DNA from 2 places in the Pseudomonas sp. DTU_2021_1001937_2_SI_NGA_ILE_001 genome. Region 2 is predicted to be linked to the other one. Evidence: riboswitches for the same ligand, from Rfam matches in the RefSeq annotation. Region 2 holds a riboswitch; the other holds the start of a gene.
The links. A riboswitch is a leader RNA that binds a small molecule or an ion and turns the genes downstream of it on or off. The one in region 2 is predicted to bind cobalamin.

Region 1: it holds a riboswitch for cobalamin, as region 2 does, so the genes downstream of both, RRX38_RS04570 (CbtB domain-containing protein) here and RRX38_RS01720 (TonB-dependent receptor) in region 2, are expected to answer to the same signal.

Annotation. Positions count from the first base shown of each region.
Region 1 covers NZ_CP135971.1:1,175,219-1,185,304, reverse strand. Annotated here, with positions in the region: gene RRX38_RS04600 (fatty acid cis/trans isomerase) at 1-2,165, shown strand, start outside; gene RRX38_RS04595 (acyltransferase) at 2,345-3,379, shown strand; gene nfuA (Fe-S biogenesis protein NfuA) at 3,449-4,042, shown strand; gene cobM (precorrin-4 C(11)-methyltransferase) at 4,111-4,857, opposite strand; gene RRX38_RS04580 (cobalamin biosynthesis protein) at 4,934-5,344, opposite strand; gene RRX38_RS04575 (CbtA family protein) at 5,328-6,026, opposite strand; gene RRX38_RS04570 (CbtB domain-containing protein) at 6,038-6,226, opposite strand; cobalamin riboswitch at 6,319-6,535, opposite strand; cobalamin riboswitch at 6,592-6,802, shown strand; gene cobW (cobalamin biosynthesis protein CobW) at 6,893-7,954, shown strand; gene cobN (cobaltochelatase subunit CobN) at 7,958-10,086, shown strand, end outside.
Region 2 covers NZ_CP135971.1:397,471-407,556, reverse strand. Annotated here, with positions in the region: gene RRX38_RS01730 (hypothetical protein) at 183-1,538, shown strand; gene RRX38_RS01725 (flagellar motor protein MotB) at 1,545-2,198, shown strand; cobalamin riboswitch at 2,282-2,499, shown strand; gene RRX38_RS01720 (TonB-dependent receptor) at 2,605-4,746, shown strand; gene RRX38_RS01715 (ABC transporter ATP-binding protein) at 4,768-5,538, shown strand; gene RRX38_RS01710 (ABC transporter substrate-binding protein) at 5,535-6,497, shown strand; gene RRX38_RS01705 (FecCD family ABC transporter permease) at 6,494-7,531, shown strand; gene yghU (glutathione-dependent disulfide-bond oxidoreductase) at 7,666-8,505, shown strand; gene RRX38_RS01695 (general stress protein) at 8,977-9,153, shown strand; gene RRX38_RS01690 (ATP-dependent Clp protease proteolytic subunit) at 9,380-9,931, shown strand; gene RRX38_RS01685 (diguanylate cyclase domain-containing protein) at 9,953-10,086, opposite strand, start outside.

The DNA.
Region 1 (10,086 bases), 780 kb from region 2:
ATGCCTGCAACGACGCGCCCTGCCAGCTCAACCTCGGCAGCGCCGAGGGGCTGCTGCGCGGTGCCAACAAGGTGCCGGTTTACCAGGGCGAACGCACCCAGGCGGTGGACCCCACCCGGTTGTTCTACGATGCCAGCGGCCAGGCAGCCTGGCAGCGCAAGGGCTTCTACTCGGTGCTTGAAGCGCACGGCGGCCAGCCGGCTCTGCTGGGGCGCATGCTGGAGCTTGCGCAACAGAACCCGTTGCCGCCCAACAGCAAACTGCCCGATGACATCGTGCTGGGCATCAACCGCGAAAACCTTTGCCCATTGCCTGAAGAGTTCAACGGCTACGCCGCCGCGCATTCCACCCAGGGCATGCCGCTGGCGGTGAGTGGCCTGGATGCCGCCGAGTATCAGACGCTGCAGCGCTGGCTGGCGGCGGGGGCGCCGGTGGACCAGCAGGCGTTGCGGCCCAGTGCCACCGAGGCAGCGCAGATAGCCGAGTGGGAAGCCTTGCTCAACCGCCCGGGCGCCCGTGAGGTCCTGGTGGCGCGCTGGCTGTATGAGCACCTGTTTCTCGCGCATATCTATTTCGAAGGCGGCGAGACGGGGCATTTCTTCCAGTGGGTGCGTTCGCGCACCCCCAGTGGCCAGCCCGTGGACATCATCGCCACTCGGCGGCCCAACGACGATCCGGGTCGTGACCGGTTCTTCTATCGCCTGGTGCCGGTACAGGGCGTCATCGTTCACAAGACCCACATCACCTATGCCATGGGGCCGAACAAGCTCAAGCGCGTGCAGCAGCTGTTCTATGGCAACGACTGGCAGGCCCAGGCGGTCCCGGGTTACGGTCCCGGTCACCGGGCCAACCCCTTCCTGACCTTCGAGGCGATTCCGGCACGGGCGCGCTATCAGTTCATGCTCGACAACGCCGAGTACTTCGTGCGCAGCTTCATCCGTGGCCCGGTGTGCCGAGGGCAGATCGCCACCGATGTGATTCGCGACCATTTCTGGGTGCTGTTCCAGGACCCCTCCAGCGACCTGTACCTCACCGACGCGCGTTACCAGGGTCAGGCCACGCCGCTGCTGGCCATGCCGGGGCAGAATGACGACGTGGGCAGCGTGCTGGGCCTGTGGCTGGCCTACAAAGACCGCCGCAACGCCTACGAAGACCTGCGTCGTGACCATTACGCCAAGGCGCCGCCCGCCGATTGGCCGACCCTGTGGACCGGCAACGACAATGCCTTGCTCACCGTTTTCCGCCATTTCGACAGCGCCACGGTGAACAAGGGCCTGATCGGCGACGTGCCCAAATCCACCTGGCTGTTCGACTACCCGCTGCTGGAACGCACCTATTACCAGTTGGTGGTCAATTTCGACGTGTACGGCAATATCGCCCACCAGGCACAGACCCGCCTGTATTTCGACCTGATCCGCAATGGCGCGGAGATCAACTTCATGCGCTTGATGCCGGCCGACCGTCGCGAAGACCTGCTCGGCGACCTGTACCAGGACTCCGGCAAGATCAAGATGTGGCTGGATTACCAGAGCATCGACGACGACACGCCAAGCCGCCTGCGCCTGGACGAAAAGCGCACGCTGCGCGATTTTGCCGGGCAGCTGCTGCGCCGCGTCGGGCCGCTGAACGTCGCGCCAGACCCGATCAACCGTTGCCCGACCGATGGCCGCTGCGCCAGGCCCGGCCTGCCCGCGCAGATCAGTCAGGCCGAGCAGGCGCTCAGTCGCCTGGCGTCGCGTCCGGCTTCGCGGTTGAAGGTGATTGAGTGGCTGCCTGAGGCGACCATGCTGCGTGTCGAAGACAGCGGCGGCCATCGTGAAATCTACAGCGTGCTGCGCAACCGTGCGCACAGCAACGTGGCGTTCCTGCTCGGCGAGTCGTATCGCTATTTGCCCAAGCACGACACCCTGACCGTCTATCCCGGTGTGCTGAGCAGTTACCCGAACTTCATGTTCAACGTGCCAGCTGGCGAGGTGCCAGCGTTCGTCCAGGCCACGGAGCAGGTCACCGACCAGCCAGGCTTCGAGAAACTGGTCGAGCGCTGGGGCGTGCGACGCACCCATCCGCAGTTCTGGAAAATGTTCCACGACCTGAACCGCTACGTTCAGGAACACGAACCGGTCGAAGCCGGTGTGCTGGACATGAATCGCTACGAAAACCTCTGAAAACCGGGGCTTTCCGGGCTGCAGGCCTTGTGGTGTATGGCCTGCAGCCATTATTGCGAACCTGAACGAAGCGCTTTTTCTCTGATCTTTTACGCCTGGGTACGGTCCCTATAGGGCGTGCTTGCACCAGCGTGGTGCGGGCGATCATTGAGAGAACAGCGAGCACAAGAGGTTCAGGAATGCTGATTTCGGTTCAGGCCCTGCGGGCAATCGCCGCATGGGTCGTGGTGTGCCATCACTTCATGCAGATCTTCTTCGACTTCAAGGCCAGCGGGCCGATCGGCGAATTCTTCGTTTCCAGAGGCGCGGTCGGCGTCGATATCTTTTTCGTCATCAGTGGGCTGGTGATCTACCTCTCCACCTGCAAGCGCGACATCCCCGCCAGTCAGTTCATCGCCCATCGTCTGTTCCGTATCGTGCCTGCCTACTGGCTGTACACCCTGGCCATGGGGTTGCTGTTACTGTGGGCCGCGCCCTGGCTGCCGCACCAGGTGATCGGCTGGCAGAACTTCATTCTCTCGCTGTTCTTCCTGCCCTCGGAGAACCCTGGCGGCTATGGCCTGTACCCGACGCTGAATGTCGGCTGGACGCTCAACTACGAGATGTTCTTCTACCTGCTGTTCTCCCTGGTGTTTCTCTTCGAGCGACGCGTGCGCCCGCTGATCATTACCGTGGCGCTGCTGGCAGTTACCGAGCTGCTGGCGCGCAAGATGCTCAGCGGTTCGCTGCCCGGCCGCTTCTACGGCAACGACATCGTCTATGAATTCCTCCTGGGTATCGGTATCGGCATGGCTCACCAGCGCGGCTGGATTCGCGAGGCGCTGTGGTTGCCGCTGGCCGGCCTGGCACTTGGGGTGATGCTGATTCTGCAACTCGATAACAGCCAGCGCCTGCTGCACTGGGGCCTGCCCAGCGCACTGATCGTGCTGTGCTGCGTGTCTCTGGAGCCGCTGTTTCGCGGCAGCGAGCTACTCAAGAAGCTTGGCGATTGCTCGTATTCGGTGTACCTGCTGCACGTACTGGTGCTGTATGGCGGTCTGCTGCTGGCGCAGCGCTACAGCCTCAACCCGTATCTGGTGTTCGCCTTCTGCGTGCCGATCATCGCCGGGGGTGCCTGGCTGAGCTACGAATGGATCGAGAAGGGTCTGTACCAGCGCATGAAGGCCTGGCTGGACACTCGTCGCACGGCGCGTCAGGCGGTAGCACTTTCCTGACCTAAATACTAGGTTTTGTGCGACGCCTGCGATTGGCGTAAACTGCCGCCACGTCTGCGAGGAATATTCATGACCGCCATAACCATTACCGATGCTGCCCACGATTACCTGGCCGACCTGCTGGAAAAGCAGAACACCCCAGGTATCGGCATCCGTATCTTCATCACCCAGCCGGGTACCCAGTACGCCGAAACCTGCATCGCCTACTGCAAGCCCGGCGAAGAGAAGCCGGACGACAAGGCCGTGGGCCTCAAGCGCTTCACTGCCTGGATCGACGGTTTCAGCGAGGCCTTCCTGGAAGATGCCATCGTCGACTACGCCACCGACCGCATGGGTGGCCAGCTGACCATCAAGGCCCCCAACGCCAAGGTGCCGATGGTCAGCGCCGACAGTCCGATCAACGAGCGCATCAACTACTACCTGCAAACCGAGATCAACCCCGGTCTGGCCAGTCATGGCGGCCAGGTCAGCCTGATCGACGTGGTGGAAGAGGGCGAGCAGAACATTGCCGTGCTGCAGTTCGGCGGCGGTTGCCAGGGCTGCGGACAGGCCGACGTGACCCTCAAGGAAGGCATCGAGCGCACCCTACTGGAGCGCATTCCCGAGTTGCACGGTGTGCGTGACGTCACCGACCACAGCCAGAAAGAGAACGCCTACTACTGATCGCGTGGTGTTCGCCTTCGCCAGTCCCAACAGCGAGCCCGGTACCTGAGTACCGGGCTCGCGGCGTTTCAGGGGCGGAAAAGGTGGGCGTGGCTGGCGCGATACAGCGCCGAGTCGGCGAAATTGTCCGCTGCCAGCACCCGCCCGACCAGAATCAGGGCCGTGCGTCTGAAGCCCTTGGCCTGCACCTGGACCTCGATGTCCGCCAGGGTCCCGCGCACCCAGTCCTGGTCTGGCCAGCTGGCGCGATGCACCACCGCCACCGGGCAGTCCTGGCCATAATGCGGCAGCAATTCTTCGACGATGCGCCCAAGGTTCTTCACCCCCAGGTGAATGGCCAGGGTCGCGCCATGCCGCGCCAGATCACCTAACGCTTCGCCGGCCGGCATCGGCGAGCTGTCGGCGTAGCGGGTGAGTATCACCGTCTGGGCGACGTCTGGCAGGGTCAGTTCAGTCTCCAGCAGCGCCGCGCAGGCGGCCGTGGCGGTGACCCCGGGAATGATCTCGAAGGGGATGCCCAGCTCGCGCAGGTGGCGGATCTGCTCGCCGATTGCGCCATACAGGCTTGGGTCGCCGGAGTGGACCCGGGCGACATCCTGGCCTTGTGCATGAGCAGATTTCATCAGCGCGATGATCTGCTCCAGGTGCAGCCCTGCGCTATCGACCACCTGCACGGCGCTGTGGCCCTCCAGGACCGCGGACGGCACCAGCGAGCCGGCGTAGATGAGCACCGGGCACTGTTGGATCAGCCGTTGGCCCTTGACGGTGATCAGGTCCGGATCGCCGGGCCCGGCGCCGATGAAATAGACAGTCACGCTTCACTCCACGAAAAAACAGGAAAACCCTTGGCAGCGAGCAGGCTCGTGCCATGCCAGGCGTCATTGGAGGGCATCAGCCAGCACTTGCCAAGGCGAATGTCGCCTGGCGGCTCTTGCGGTAGGGGATCAGCAGCCGTGCTGTGCCAGCGTTCAGCTGAGCGGCCAGGGCCAGTGCCGCGCTTTCGGCCACCCCGTGGCAGCCGGTGTGCTTGAACGCCAATGCCGAACGATGGCTCAGCTGTGCGTCGAAGGGCTGCAACTGCGCGGCAGTGAAAAACACCAGCGGCAGGCCCAGCTCGGCAGCCAGGGCATGCAGGCCCGGTGTGTCGCGGCGTCGTTCGATGCAGGCCAGGCCGCCGACCTGCGCCAGGCTCAGGCCCTGTTCGGCCAGGCTGGCGTCGATCAGCGCGCGTAGCGCCTCGGCGCTGCACTCGGCCTGGCAACCCAGGCCGATGGCCAACTGGCTTTTATTGCTCGCCGACATGGGCGCGGCGGAACAGCCAGGCAGTCAGGGCTCCCAGTGCAACCCAGAACACTGCGTTGGTCAGCAGCGAGGCGACGATGAACTGGCTTTCCAGTGCTTCAGGGGCCAGGCTGGCATGGGCCGTGGGTTGCGGCGCGCCGATCACGTGCGGACCCAGCAGCCAGGCGGCGCCCAGCAGTTTCAGCCACAGCCCGCGACCGAATACCAGCAGTGCCAGCCCGGCGGCGGTGGCGGCCGCCGTGGAGATCCACCAGGTCTGGCGCTGTCCCAGTTCGGCGGCGGCAGTGCCGGGCAGCTCCGGGGGCAGGCCGAGCGTCGGCGCCAGGACGAACACCGCGAAACCCGCCAACCCCCACAGCAGGCCTTGCCGCGTGCTGCCCGGCATACGTAGGGAATACAGGCCGACGAGCATCAGTGCGAAGCCCACCGCCACCACCAGATTGCCTGCCGCGGTCGACAGCACGCGCTGCCAGCCGTCCTGTGGCGCCCAGGCTTCTTCGTCATGCTCGTGGCTGTGGGCGGCGCTGCCCTCGGCGTGCTCGTGGGCCTGGGCGGCAGGCGCGCTTTCGTAGGTCTCGGCCTGGAGAATCAGCGGGCTGACCCACAGGCTCTGTACCAGGGTCAGCAGCAGGGCCGCCAACAGGCCGCTGAAACCAGCGGTTTGCAGGATTCGCTTGAACATCGGCTGGATTCTCAGTGGCAGGGGAAGGCCGCGCTGTGGCGGGTATCGTGAGCGGCGTTGTGTACGGCGTCGATGTGCGAGAAGCCGGCGAAATACACCAGGCATGCGCCCAGCAGGATGGCGCTGGTGGCGGCGACCAGGCGCTGGCCGAGGGGGATGGCGGTGGTCCGGGTAGCGGGGCTGCTGCTCAGGGTGGTCATGGGGCTTGCCTCGTACAAAAGGGGCAGGCCATGCGCAGACGCACCGCCGGGCACGCCCGGCAGGCAGCGAATGCACCCGCCCACCGCAGGTCATCGAAAGGTTCGTGGCGGGCCGGTCTCCGGGCTGGCGAGGGGCGCCAGGGCGCCGTGACAAAGGCCGCCTTCCCATGCCAACGGCACAGTGGATAGGCCTTTCGCTCGCTTACCGTTGCGGGGGCAGCACCGGACTTTGCGACGCGCGGACAGCAGCGGCGCAGCACCGGTTTCCCGTTTCACCCCGCGAGGGGCACCCGTAACAAGGTGTGTAGCAGAGCATGGTCGTGCCGGGGCGTCAATCTCGACGTTGACCTGCCGCTGGGCACTGCGTAGCCTTGCGCCTTTGAGGTTGCCTGCGCGAGCGGGCTGAAAATGGGAATGCGGGCCCCGCCAGGGCACAAGCCGCAGCTGCCCCCGCAACTGTAAGCGGTCATGTTCGGTGCCACGCCACTGCCAGCGCGGGAAGGCGCACCGAATGCCCGGGCCCGACGGCCGGGCTCGCCGCAAGCCAGGAGACCTGCCTCGAAGCATTCACACTCAAACCGGGCGGGGTGATCCGGTGGCGAATCCGGTCGTGCATCGTGCGCGGTCGGCGTCCCGTCTGCCCGCCGAACCGCCAAAGGGCACTCGATGAAATCACTGGCCAAGCTTCCCGTCACCATCGTCACCGGCTTCCTCGGCTCGGGCAAGACCACCCTGCTGCGGCACATGCTCGACAACGCCGAAGGCCGGCGCATCGCGGTGATCGTCAACGAATTCGGCGAACTGGGCATCGACGGCGAAATCCTCAAGCAATGCACCATCGGCTGCACCGAAGAGGAGGCCAGCGGGCGTGTCTACGAGCTGGCCAACGGTTGCCTGTGCTGCACCGTGCAGGAAGAGTTCTTCCCGGTGATGCGCGAGCTGGTGGCGCGGCGTGGCGACCTCGATCACATCCTCATCGAAACCAGCGGCCTGGCCTTGCCAAAGCCCCTGGTACAGGCCTTCCAGTGGCCGGAAATCCGCAACGCCTGCACCGTCGATGCGGTGATCACCGTGGTCGACAGCCCCGCCGTCAAGGCCGGCACCTTCGCCGCCTACCCAGACCAGGTCGATGCGCAGCGCAAGCTGGACCCGAACCTCGACCACGAATCGCCGCTGCACGAGCTGTTCGCCGACCAACTGGCCAGCGCCGACCTGGTGATCCTCAACAAGGCCGACATGATCGACGCCGAAGGCCTGGCCGCAGTGCGTGCCGAAGTCGCCGAGGAACTGCCGCCAGCTGTCAAGGTGGTGGAAGCCAGCAGCGGCCGCCTGCCGCTGAATGTGCTGCTTGGCGTGGGCGCCGAGTCTGAAGTGCACATCGACGGGCGCAAGACGCACCACGACAGCCATCATGAAGGTGAAGACGATGACCACGACCACGACGCCTTCGACTCCATTTCCATTCAGCTGCCCGAAGCCCAGGAAAGCGTGCTGCTCGAAGCCCTGAACCGCCTGGTGGTCGAGCACGGCATCCTGCGTGTGAAGGGTTTCGCAGCGATTCCCGGCAAGCCGATGCGCCTGCTGATCCAGGGTGTAGGCACTCGCTTCGACAAGCACTTCGACCGCGCCTGGCGCAGCGATGAGCCGCGTGCCACCCAGCTGGTGCTGATCGGCCAGGACCTGGACGCCGCGCAACTCCAGGCACGCCTGCACGCCGCGCTGGCCTGACCGATGCACCTGTTGAGGACCCAGCCCGGCGGTTTCGTGCCGGACGACAGCATCGCCGACCTCGGGCAGAGCCCCGCCGAGCTGGTGATTCTCTGCAGTGGCGACTCCAGCCTGGCGCTGCTCGCCGAAGCCGCCCAGCGCCTGCCGGATGACTACCCCAGCCTGCGTCTGGCCAACCCGATGCAGGTGCAGAACCACGCCTCGGTGGACTTGTATGTCGAAGAGGTGTTGCAGCATGCGCGGCTGATCCTGCTGTCCCTGCACGGCGGCATTGGCTACTGGCGCTATGGCGTGCAGCGCCTGATGGAGCTGGCCGAGCGTGGCGTGCAGGTGATCCTGGTGCCCGGCGACGACCGCCCGGACCCGGAGCTGTCCGAGCTGAGCAGCGTACCGGCCGCCGAGCGTGACCGGCTGTGGCAGTTCCTGCGCCAGGGCGGCCTGGATAACGCGCTGAATCTGTTCAACTGCATCGCCAGCCGCTGGCTGGGCGTCGAGTACCCTTGGGACGAACCCTGCGCCTTGCCGCGTACGGCGATCTACCACCCCCGGCACGGCACCGCCACCCTGGCCGACTGGCAAGCCGACTGGAGCACTGACGCACCGGTCGCCGGCCTGCTGTTCTACCGCTCGCACCTGCAGGCGGCCAATACCGCGTTCATCGATGTGTTCTGCCAGCGCCTGCAGGCCCAGGGCCTCAATCCACTGCCCATTGCGGTGGCCAGCCTCAAGGAGCCCGGCTGTCTGCAGGTGGTGGAAGACCTCTTCGACACAGCGGGGGTGGCGCTGATACTCAACACCACCGGTTTCGCCCAGTCGACGCCGGAGGCGCCGCACCTGCGGCCGTTCCGTCGCGATGTACCGGTCATCCAGGCGATCTGCGCCCAGGACAACGAGCCGGGCTGGCAGGCCAGCGACCTGGGCCTGGGCGCCCGCGACCTGGCCATGCACATTGCCCTGCCGGAACTGGACGGGCGCATCATCAGCCGGCCGATCAGCTTCAAGGACCTGGCCTGGCGCAGCGAGCGCAGCCAGTCCGACGTGGTCTGCTACCGCGCCCAGCCCGAGCGCATGGACTTCGTCGCCCAGCTGGCGCGACGCTGGATAGAACTGGCGCGGCGCGCCAATCCGGACAAACGCGTGGCGTTGATTCTCGCCAACTACCCGACCCGCGATGGGCGCATCGGCAACGGCGTGGGGCTTGATACCCCGGGTGCCGCCCTGAACATCCTGCGTGCCCTGCAGGCTCAGGGCTACCCGGTAGAGGACCTGCCGGACAGCGGCAGCGCGCTGATCCAGCGCTTGCTGGGCGGCGTCACCAATGACCTCGACAGCGTCGACCTGCGGCCCTGCCAACAGAGCCTGGCCCTGAAGGACTACCGACAGGCCTTCGCTGCGCTGCCCGCGGCCAGCCGTGACGCGGTGTTGCAACGCTGGGGCGCGCCCGAGGCGGACCCGATGTTCCGCAGTGGGCGCATGATGGTCGCCGGCATCCGCCTGGGCCTGACCTTCGTCGGCATCCAGCCGGCGCGCGGTTACCAGGTCGACCCCAGTGCGGTGTATCACGACCCGGACCTGGTGCCGCCGCACGGCTACCTGGCGTTCTACTTCTGGCTGCGCCAGGTGTACGGCGCCCACGCGCTGGTGCATGTGGGCAAGCATGGCAATCTGGAATGGCTGCCGGGCAAGGGCGTGGGCCTGTCGGCCAGTTGCTGGCCGGACGCGATTCTCGGGCCGCTGCCGAACATCTATCCGTTCATCGTCAACGACCCGGGCGAGGGCGCCCAGGCCAAGCGGCGTACCCAGGCGGTGATCATCGACCACCTGATGCCACCGCTGACCCGTGCCGAAACCTACGGCCCGCTGCGCGACCTGGAGCTGCTGGCCGACGAATACTACGAGGCGCAACTGCTCGACCCGCGCCGTGCCCAGGAACTGCAACGGCAGATTCTCCAGCGTGTGCGCGAAACCCATCTGGACCAGGAGCTGGGCCTGGACGCCGCAACCAATGCCGAGCAGGACGCCGCTACCTGGCTGCCGCGTCTGGACACCTACCTCTGCGACCTCAAGGAGTCGCAGATTCGCGATGGCCTGCATGTGTTCGGCGAGTCACCGGCCGGGCGCCTGCGCATCGA
Region 2 (10,086 bases):
GTTCAGCGGTACATGAAAAGCTAAAGACTCTGCGACAACGGCCGATAACCCGTTGTATTGCATGCATCGCCGCCCGGACTCGCGGGCGCGCTTTCGATCCCGCAGACAAGGAATTCTGCAGTGCCGGCCTCCCTTCTTTCGCTCATTCCTGCCACCGTCGCAGCCCGCTTCAAGGAGCGTCCATGAACGGTGAAATCATGCATTTCCTGCTGCCCTCGTCAGGCAGCGGGCTGGAACTGACCTTCTTCATCCTGATCTTGGGCGGCCTGCTGGCATCGCTGATCAGCGCCGAAATGCTGGGCCGCGAAACGAACTGGGAACGCAACTGGAATGGCACCGTGCAGACCGGCGCCCTAGACCCGCAACACGGTTCGATCAGCGAACTGTCCCATGCCCTGGCCTCGCTGCCGGAACGCATCGTCGGCAACATGCCCGGCCTGCTGCTGATCTTCGGCCTGCTCGGCACCTTCCTCGGCCTGGGCCTGGCCCTGGACAAAGCCTCGATGGTGTTGCAAGGCAGCGGCGACTTCATCGGTGCCATGAGCGATTCGCTGGGGCAACTGACCGGCATGATGAAAGACCTGGGCTCGAAGTTCAAAACCTCGACCTGGGGCATCATGGCCTTCATCGCTCTAAAGCTCTGGGAAGCCTCGCGCTGGTCGGCGGAGAGCCGTCGCAGCGCCTGGTGCGTGCGCCAGATGAAGCTGGACATGGAACTCGAACGGCGCGGTCGACGTGCCTACGACGAGCGCCGCGACCTGCAGGCCCGGGAAAGCCTGGAAGTGCTCGGCGAGCGCCTGGTACAAGGCATGCACCAGCAGTCTTCGCAACTGGCCGAAGACCTGCGCGCCCTCATGGCCCTGCAAGTGCAACTGGCCCGTGACAGCCAGGATCAGACGCAGGACTTCCACAAGAAATCCCTGGCCCAGGCGGCCACCGGTAATCGCCTGCTCGGTCAGCTGGAACAGAGCGCCGCCAGCGCTGCACAGCGACTGGAGGCCATCCAGAGCCGCCAGGCCGATGCCGACCGGCACGCCGCAAGCCGCCACGCCGAAACCCAGCAGCAGCTGGCAGACCTCGCCGCACAGCACCGCGAGAGCAATCAGACGCTGCTCGCTCTGCACCAGCAAGCCGGCAACCACGCCGCCCAGTTCGACGACCTCAAGCGCTTCAATGCCCGGCTGCTGAGCCTGGCCCAGGAACGTGACGACCACCTGCTCGAACAGGTGACCGAGTTCATCAACCAGATCCGTGAAAGCAACCTGTCATTGGCCAGCCTCGACCAGCGCAGCGAGTCGGTGGCGCGACAGCTCGATGGCCTGCTGCAGGGCACCCGCGACATCAACCAGCGCCTCGATGCCCTGAATGCGTCGAGCATTTCCCAGGAAAGCCATCTGGAAAGCACCCTGGAAGGCTTGGCCGGAGTCAATGAATCACTCAACGCTGCGACCGATTCGGCCGTGCAGCTGTTCAGGCAGCTTGGCGCGCCGGCGCCTCGCAAGCCCCAAGAGCAATCAGCCGCGCGCCACTCGGGGTGATGCTCGATGAAGGACAAAGCCAGTGAATGGGTGTCGGTTTCCGACTTGATGGCCGGCGTCATGGCGGTGGTGATGCTCATGCTGGTGGTCTCGGTTCTGCAGAACAAGGCCGCCGAAGCCGCCAGCCAGGTACAACGACAGCTGCAGGAAAGCGCACGCAACCAGGACCTGCGTGACCTGCTCGCAGACATGCAGCGCGACCTGCTGCACAGTGGCGAATCGCGCCTGCTGGACATTGATGTCCAGGGCCGCCGCCTGGTGTTGCCCGACGACGCCTTCGCCCGCGGCAGCGCCTGCATCACCCCGGCCACCCGCAACCTGCTGGGCCGCCTGGCGCTGCGCGTAGCGGAATTCATGCGCACTCACCCACAGGCGCAACTGCTGGTGGAGGGCCATACCGACAGCCTGCCGGTGACCCGACCGGTCACCGACCTGAACCGCTACTGCACGGTCTACGACGACAACTACACCCTCTCCGCCGCCCGCGCCCGCGAGGCCCGCAAACTGCTGATCCAGGCACTCGACGCAGGCCAGGCGTTGCGTGTGGTGGTGGCCGGATACGGCGATTCCAGGCCACGCCCCGGTCTGGCGCCGCAAGACGCGCTGAACCGCCGGGTGGAAATCCAGCTCCAGGCGGCACCTACCAGCACCGGCCTTTGAGACGGGCAGCGCCTCGGCCACCGTCTCCTGCCACCGCACCTGAACCGGGCGAGCAAGGTTGACGCTCCCGTTCATCGGTGTTCATATGCCGCCCAGCTTCAGGTGTCCCATGCCGCCGTGCATGGGGTGAAACGGGAAGCCGGTGCGTCACTCAGGTGATCAGTCCGGCGCTGCCCCCGCAACGGTAGGCGAGCGAAACCTTCGATAGACCACTGTGCCACTGCCCCACGGCAAGCATGGGAAGGTGAAGGTTTCATGATCCTCGCAAGCCCGGAGACCGGCCTGGAACTTCGTTTTGCACTCCCGCGGTGGGCGGGCGCAGGCCGGTACCCGTGCGCCCCTGCGCGCGTGTTTGCCTATGCGTTATTCCCTCCGGGCTCATCTTTCCTTTACGAAGTGGAACAGCATGTCCCGATTTCTCCCTGCCAGCATCGTGCAGCGTTCGCTGCGCTGGAACCTCGTGCCGTTACTGGCCTTTTCTCCCCTCGCCCTGGCCGAAAGCGGCCTGTCGTTGCCGCCGACCACCGTCAGTGAGGTGGGCGAAGTGCCAGCTTCCGGCCTCGACGCCCCGCAACCCAGCGCTTCGCGGCTTGCCCTCAGCGCGCTGCAGACGCCGGCCAGCGTGACCCGCATCGATCACCAAAGCCTGGAAAGCCGCGCCAACCCCAGCGTGCAGGATGCCGTGAGCCGCACACCGGGCATCACCAGCATCGCCGCCCCCGGCAATGGCAACACCGCGCTCTCGGCACGCGGCTTCAGCGGCCATGAGTCGGTAATGACCCTGTTCGACGGCTCGCGGCTGTACACCGGCATGGGCAGCCAGACCTTTCCCGTAGACACCTGGATGGTCGAGCACATCGACGTGCTGCGCGGCCCGGCCTCGGTGCTGTATGGCGAAGGCGCCACCGGGGCGACAGTCAACATCGTGCCGAAGAAGCCCTTCGAAGGTGAGATCCGCAACCGCCTGCGCCTCGGCTACGGGTCGTGGGACCAGCAGCAGGCCGCGCTGGACAGCGGCGGTTCGCTGAATCAGCACCTCAGTTATCGGCTGACCCTCAACCAGCAGCAGAGCAACGGCTGGGTCGACCACGGCAACTCGCGCAACACGGCCTTGAGCGCCGCGCTGCGCTGGCAAGCCACCGACGCGCTGAGTTTCACCCTGGCCCACGAGCGGGGCGACAGCGAACCGGCCAGTTATTTCGGCACCCCGCTGCTCGACGGCCACTACCACGACAGCCTGCGCGACAAGAACTACAACCTGCACAACGCGGTGCAGCGCAACGACGACCAGTGGACGCGACTGAACACCGACTGGCAGATCAACGACAGCTTGAGTGCCAGCAACCAGCTCTATTTCATCACCAGCCGCCGTCACTGGCGCAACGCCGAGATCTACACCTGGAATGGCGCGCGCGAACAACTGCTGCGCAGCGATTACCTGGAAATCAAACACGACCAAGAGCAGCTAGGCGACCGCCAGACCTTCACCTGGCACCACAGCCTGTTCGGTCTGGACAGCCAGACCCTGGTCGGCGCCGAGTACAACCGCATCCGCTTCCGCCTCGACAACAACTCGCCTTACACCGACGTCGGCGGTGACTACATCGACGCCTGGCGGCCTGCCGACGGCTATTTCCAGAGCCAGTCAGCGTTTCGCCCACTGGCCGACACCTTGACCCACAGCGTCGCGCTGTTCGCCGAAAACCGCCTGCAGCTCTCCGAGCGTTGGTCGCTGGTCACTGGCGTGCGCCGCGACCATAACCAGCTGCAACGCGAAGACCTGCGCGACGCCAGCCGCAGCGAGCGGAACCTGAATGGCGGCAACTGGCGCGCCGGGCTGGTGTTCGCGGTCACCGACCAGCTGTCGCTGTATGGCCAGTATTCGACGTCCGAAGATGGCATCAGCAACCTCATCACCCTCAGCCCCAGCCAGCAGCAGCTGGACCTTACCGAAGCGCGGCAGACCGAACTGGGCCTGAAGCAGCGCTTCTGGAACGGCGATGGCGAGTGGACCCTGGCAGCCTTCCATATCGTCAAGAAGAAACTGCTCAGCACCGACCCGCTGACGCGCCTCAGCCAGCAGGTCGGCCAGCAGTCTTCCGACGGCCTTGAGGCCAGCCTGGAGCTGAACCTGGAGCGTGGCTGGCAGGTGTCGGCCAATGCCGCGTTGCTGCGCGCGCGTTTCGATGACTTCGACGACCTGGCCGGCGGCGAGCCGGTGTCGCGGGCCGGCAACCGCCCGATCGACGTGCCGCGGCGCACCGCCAACCTGTGGTTGAACAAGGACCTCGGTCATCAGGTGGATGCCGGTGTCGGCCTGCGCTACGTGGACGCGCGCTACGCCGACGTGGCCAACACCACCCAGGTGCCGGGCTACACCGTGGTCGACGCCAGCCTGGGCTGGCAGGCACGGCCCGACGTGCATCTGGGCATGCAACTGTATAACCTTCTGGACCGCCGCTATGCGGTGACCGGGCAGAACAGCGGCCAGCAATGGCTGATGGGGGCGCCCCGCTCGCTGCTGGTCACCGCCGACTACAGCTTCTGATCGGCTCGACGAGGAGTACCCATGACCCACCTGGCCATCGAACGCCTGAACTGGGGCGATGCGCAGCGCTTTCGCCTGGTCGATATCGACCTGCAGGTCGCCGACGGCGAGTTCGTTGGCCTGATCGGCCCCAACGGCAGCGGCAAGACCAGCCTGTTGCGCTGCGCCTGGCGCTTCAGCCGCCCGGCCGGCGGCCAGGTACGGCTTGCCGGCGAAGACCTGTGGCTGCGCAGCCAGCGCTGGAGCGCACAGCACATTGCGGTGATGCAACAGGAGTTTCCCCAGGACTTCGGCCTGAGCGTTGCCGAGGTGGTGGGCATGGGCCGCGCCCCGCACAAGAAGCTGCTCGAGGGAGACAACGCTGAGGACCGGGCGCTGGTCGAACAGGCCCTGCAGCGCACCGGCATGCACGCACACGGCGCGCGAGCCTTCGCCAGCCTTTCCGGCGGCGAGAAGCAGCGCGTGCTGCTGGCCAGGGCACTGGTGCAGCAGCCGCGCCTGCTGATCCTCGACGAGCCCACCAACCACCTGGACCCGCGCTACCAGCTGGAGCTGTTGCAGTTGCTGCGCCGACTGCGCCTGAGCACCCTGGCCAGCTTCCACGATCTGAACCTGGCAGCCGCGTTCTGCGACCGCCTTTACGTGCTCAAGGACGGCCAGGCGGTGGCCAGCGGCACGCCTGCCCAAGTGCTGACCCCGGCGCTGCTGCACGAGGTGTTCGGCCTGCAAGCGCTGGTCGACACCCACCCTCTTGCCCCCCATCCACGCATTACCTGGATAACCCGACCATGATGCGACTGCTGTTTCTCCTCGGCCTGGCGACCAGCTTCGGCGCCTACGCCAGCGACTACCCGCTGACCGTGCGCAGTTGCGACCGCGACGTGACCTTCCAGCACGCACCGCAACACGCGGTCAGCCAGGACGTGAACATGACCGACATGCTCCTGGCCTTGGGCCTACGCGAGCGCATGGCCGGCTTCAGTGGCATTACCGGTTGGAAGACCCTGCAAGATCCGCTGCGCGAGCAGCTTGCCGGGCTCAAGGAAATCGCCCCGCGCGCCCCTTCGCTGGAAAACCTGGTCGATGCCGGCACCGACCTGTATTTCGCCGGCTGGAACTATGGCATGCGTATCGGCGGCCCGGTCACCCCGCAGACCCTTGCGCCGTTCGGCATTCCCGTCTACGAGTTGAGCGAGTCCTGCTCGTTCGTCATGCCCCGCCCCGCCGCCAGCTTCGACGACCTGTACCACGACCTCGATAACCTGGGGCGGATCTTCTCGGTCGAGAAACGCGCCCAGGCCCTCATCGAGCAGACCCGCCAGCGTGTCGCGGCCGTACGTGAGCGCCTGGAAGGCGACCTCGAGCGCCCACGGGTGTTCATCTACGACAGCGGCGAAGACCGCCCCTTCACCTCCGGGCGCCTGGGCATGCCCCAGGCGCTGATCGAGGCCGCTGGCGGGCGCAACATCATGGACGACGTGCAAGCCAGCTGGACCAGCGTCGGTTGGGAGAGCGTGGTGGAGCGCAACCCCGAGGTGATCATCATCATCGACTACGGCCCTACCTCCTGGGAAGCCAAGCGCGAGTTTCTGGTCAACCACCCGGCGTTGCGTGATGTCGCGGCGGTGCACAACCTGAACATCGAAGTGCTCAGCTACCTGCAGGCCACACCCTCGCTGCACAACGCCGAGGCCCTGGAGACACTGGCCCAGGTGCTGCACCCCGAGCGTTTCGCCGAGGCCTCGCGTTGAGACGCCTGGCCAGTCGCAGCGCCTACCGAGGGCTGGTCATCGGCCTGCTGGCCCTGCTGGCGCTGTCGTGCGTACTGGCGCTGGGGTTCGGTTCGGCCCAGATACCCAGCAGCCAGGTCGGCGACATCCTGTTGAGCAAGCTGGGACTGACCAACGCTGGGGCCTGGCCCTCCAGCCAGGAGGCTATCGTCTGGCAACTGCGTGCGCCACGGGTGTTACTCGGTGCGCTGGTCGGCGCCGGCCTGGCGATGATCGGCGCCGCCCTGCAGGCGGTGACGCGCAACCCGCTGGCCGACCCGCACCTGCTGGGGGTGAGTTCCGGCGCAGCGCTGGGTGCGGTACTGGTGATCATGTACCTGGGCCACTTCGCCGGCACCTTGAGCCTGCCCCTGGCGGCCTTCGCCGGGGCGCTGGGCAGCATGCTGCTGGTCCTCGACCTGGCGCGCCCGCGCCAGCGGCAGGACGAGGCACGCCCCCAAGGCGAGCGGCTGCTGCTGGCCGGAGTCGCGGTATCGTTCGTGCTCATGGCGCTGGTCAACCTGCTTCTATATGTCGGCGACCCGCACGCCGCCAGCTCGGTGATGTTCTGGATGCTCGGCGGCCTGGGCCAGGCCAGCTGGAACCTGCTGCCGCTGCCAGCGCTGGGCGTGCTGGCCGCGCTGCTGGTCTTGCTGGTGCTGGCACGCCCGCTCGATGCCCTGCTGTGCGGCGAGCACACCGCCGCCAGCCTGGGCGTCGACACCCGGCGGCTGCGCTGGCAGGTGTTCGTCTGCTGCTCGCTGCTCACTGGCGTGCTGGTCTCGCTGGCCGGCGCCATCGGTTTCGTCGGCCTGATGCTGCCGCACCTGGCGCGCTGGCTGGTCGGCAGCGAACATCGCCGGTTGATTCCGGTCTGTGCACTGCTGGGCGCGCTGTTCCTGGTCTGGGTGGATGTCGCGGCGCGCAGCCTGATCGCCCCTCAGGACCTGCCGATCGGTATCGCCACCGCCGCCTTGGGCGGGCTGTTCTTCATCGGTATGCTGCGCCGCCGCTGAATGCCCTGGCCGCACAGGCTGCACCTTTGGCACAAACTGGTTCATGATGACGGGCCACGCGAATCGGGCCGCTACAGGTCCGCTCTCTCGCTACCCGGCGCCAGCGGGCGCCGCCAGAGACCAGGAGGACCTGCATGACCCAAGGTACTTACACGCCCCCAACCGTCTGGACCCACGAGGCACCATCCGGCGGACAGTTCGCCAACATCAACCGCCCCGTGGCCGGTCCTACCCACGACAAGGAATTGCCGGTCGGCAAACACCCGCTGCAGCTGTATTCCCTCGGTACGCCCAATGGCGTGAAAGTCACCATCCTGCTCGAAGAGCTGCTCGCCCTCGGCCACCAGGGCGCCGAATACGATGCCTGGCTGATCCGCATCAACCAGGGCGAGCAGTTCTCCAGCGGCTTCGTCGCGGTCAACCCCAACTCGAAGATCCCGGCCCTGCTCGACCGCAGTGTGGCGCCAGCGCAGCGCGTCTTCGAGTCGGGCGCGATCCTGCTGTACCTGGCGGAAAAGTTCGGTGAGTTCCTGCCCGCTGACCCGGCAGGCCGTACCGAGACCCTGAACTGGCTGTTCTGGCAGATGGGCGCGGCGCCCTACCTCGGCGGCGGCTTCGGGCATTTCTATGCCTATGCCCCGGAAAAGCTGGAGTACCCGATCAACCGCTTCACCATGGAAGCCAAGCGCCAGCTCGATGTGCTGGACCGCCGTCTGGCCGAAAGCGCCTATCTGGCCGGCGAGCACTACAGCATCGCGGACATCGCCGTATGGCCGTGGTACGGGCAATTGGTGCGCGGCAACCTGTATTCGGCCGCACAGTTCCTGGCCGTGCATGAATACACCCACGTGCAGCGCTGGGCCGAAGCCATCGCCCAACGCCCGGCCGTGCAACGCGGCCAACGGGTCAACCGCACCTGGGGCGATGAGGCCAGCCAGGTGGCGGAGCGTCACGACGCGAAAGACCTGGACTGATCGGGCTGGCCGCTCTCAACCCCCGGAGAGCGGCCTCATGTTCACAGCAGATACAGTGAATTTCCTGGCGTTTTCGCGAGCAAGCTCGCTCTCACGGCCTAACTGACCCGTATTGCGGCTTATCCGACCCAAAGCGGGTGGAACTTCTCGCTCACTTTCAACGGTTCGTGACCAAAAGGAATAACGCGCGTTTTTTAATGACACCTTTATATAAATAGCCCCGCCATACTGACACCAGCTGTCAAAAACCTTACCAAGGATTCCAAACTTATCACTCCATTTGCAGCCCGCTGATTCATATGAGTTTTTATAGTTTTCTCCATGCCACTGATACTTCCCCACTACCATTCATCCGGCCACACAACAATTCCAGAAACATTCCACACCGGACACTTATCGGATCTAGTGTCCGTTAATTGAAACGGGCATTTGTGAACTGTTGGAACTCATAGCCAATATTGGAGTGCTATCATGACTACAGGAAACAAGAATCCCGGCAACTTCGCCAACGACCGCGAGAAGGCTTCCCAAGCCGGTAAGAAAGGCGGTCAATCCTCGGGCGGCAATATGTCCCAGGACCGGGATAAGGCATCGGAAACCGGCAAGAAAGGCGGACAAGGCAGCCACCGCGGTGGTCGCCAATCCTGAGCCCTTGCCGTTTGAAACCTGCGCAGCCTGGGCCATGATCCGCCCATGAACACCACTGCGCCATGGGCGGGGCCGATCTGGCAGCGGGTGGTCAAGCAGAACCTGCTGTGGAGTGGCTCCGCCCTGTCGGCGTGCAGCGCTAGCACCTTCGCCGCACAGCCTCCTCGCCACGCTGCGGGGTATGCAATTCGTTCGATCCGCGCTCATCGTTCAAGAGGTAGCGAACATGGCGATTCACATTATCCATTTCACCGCCCCCATCAACTCCGCAACCTGCGGGCAACTGATCGACAAAGCCTCCCAGGCCGCCCAGCAGAACGCCGAACGCCTGGTACTGAACATCGCCACGATGGGCGGCGAATGCAGTTATGGCTTCACCCTCTACAACTTTCTGCTGAGCCTGCCGATGCCGGTACACACCCATAACCTGGGCACTGTGGAATCCATGGGCAACGTCATCTTCCTCGCGGGGGAACAGCGCACCGCCTGCCCGCACAGCAAATTCCTGTTTCACCCCTTCCACTGGCACCTCAACGGCGCCGTGGACCATTCACGCATGTCCGAATACGCGATGAGCCTGGACTTCGACATGCACCTGTACTGCCGCATCGTGGCCGAGCGCACCCAGGGCGCGCAGGAACCGCTGGAAACCGAAAAGTACCTGACCGCCGCGCCACGGATTCTCGAACCGGAGCAAGCGCTGCTTTGCGGGGTGATCCACGAGGTGCAGAGCCCTTTGCAAAAAGGCGAGTACGTCACTCACTGCGTGCACAGCTGAACGGCAGCGTGCCAGCGGGCGTCACATTGCAGCCTCACCGGGCAGCGGCGGTGTGAGGGCGACGAAACGACTGGTGTTGCGCCCGCCATCCTTGGCCTGGTAAAGCGCCCGGTCGGCTTGTGCGAGCAGCGCCACCACAATGGTTTCGGGGGGCA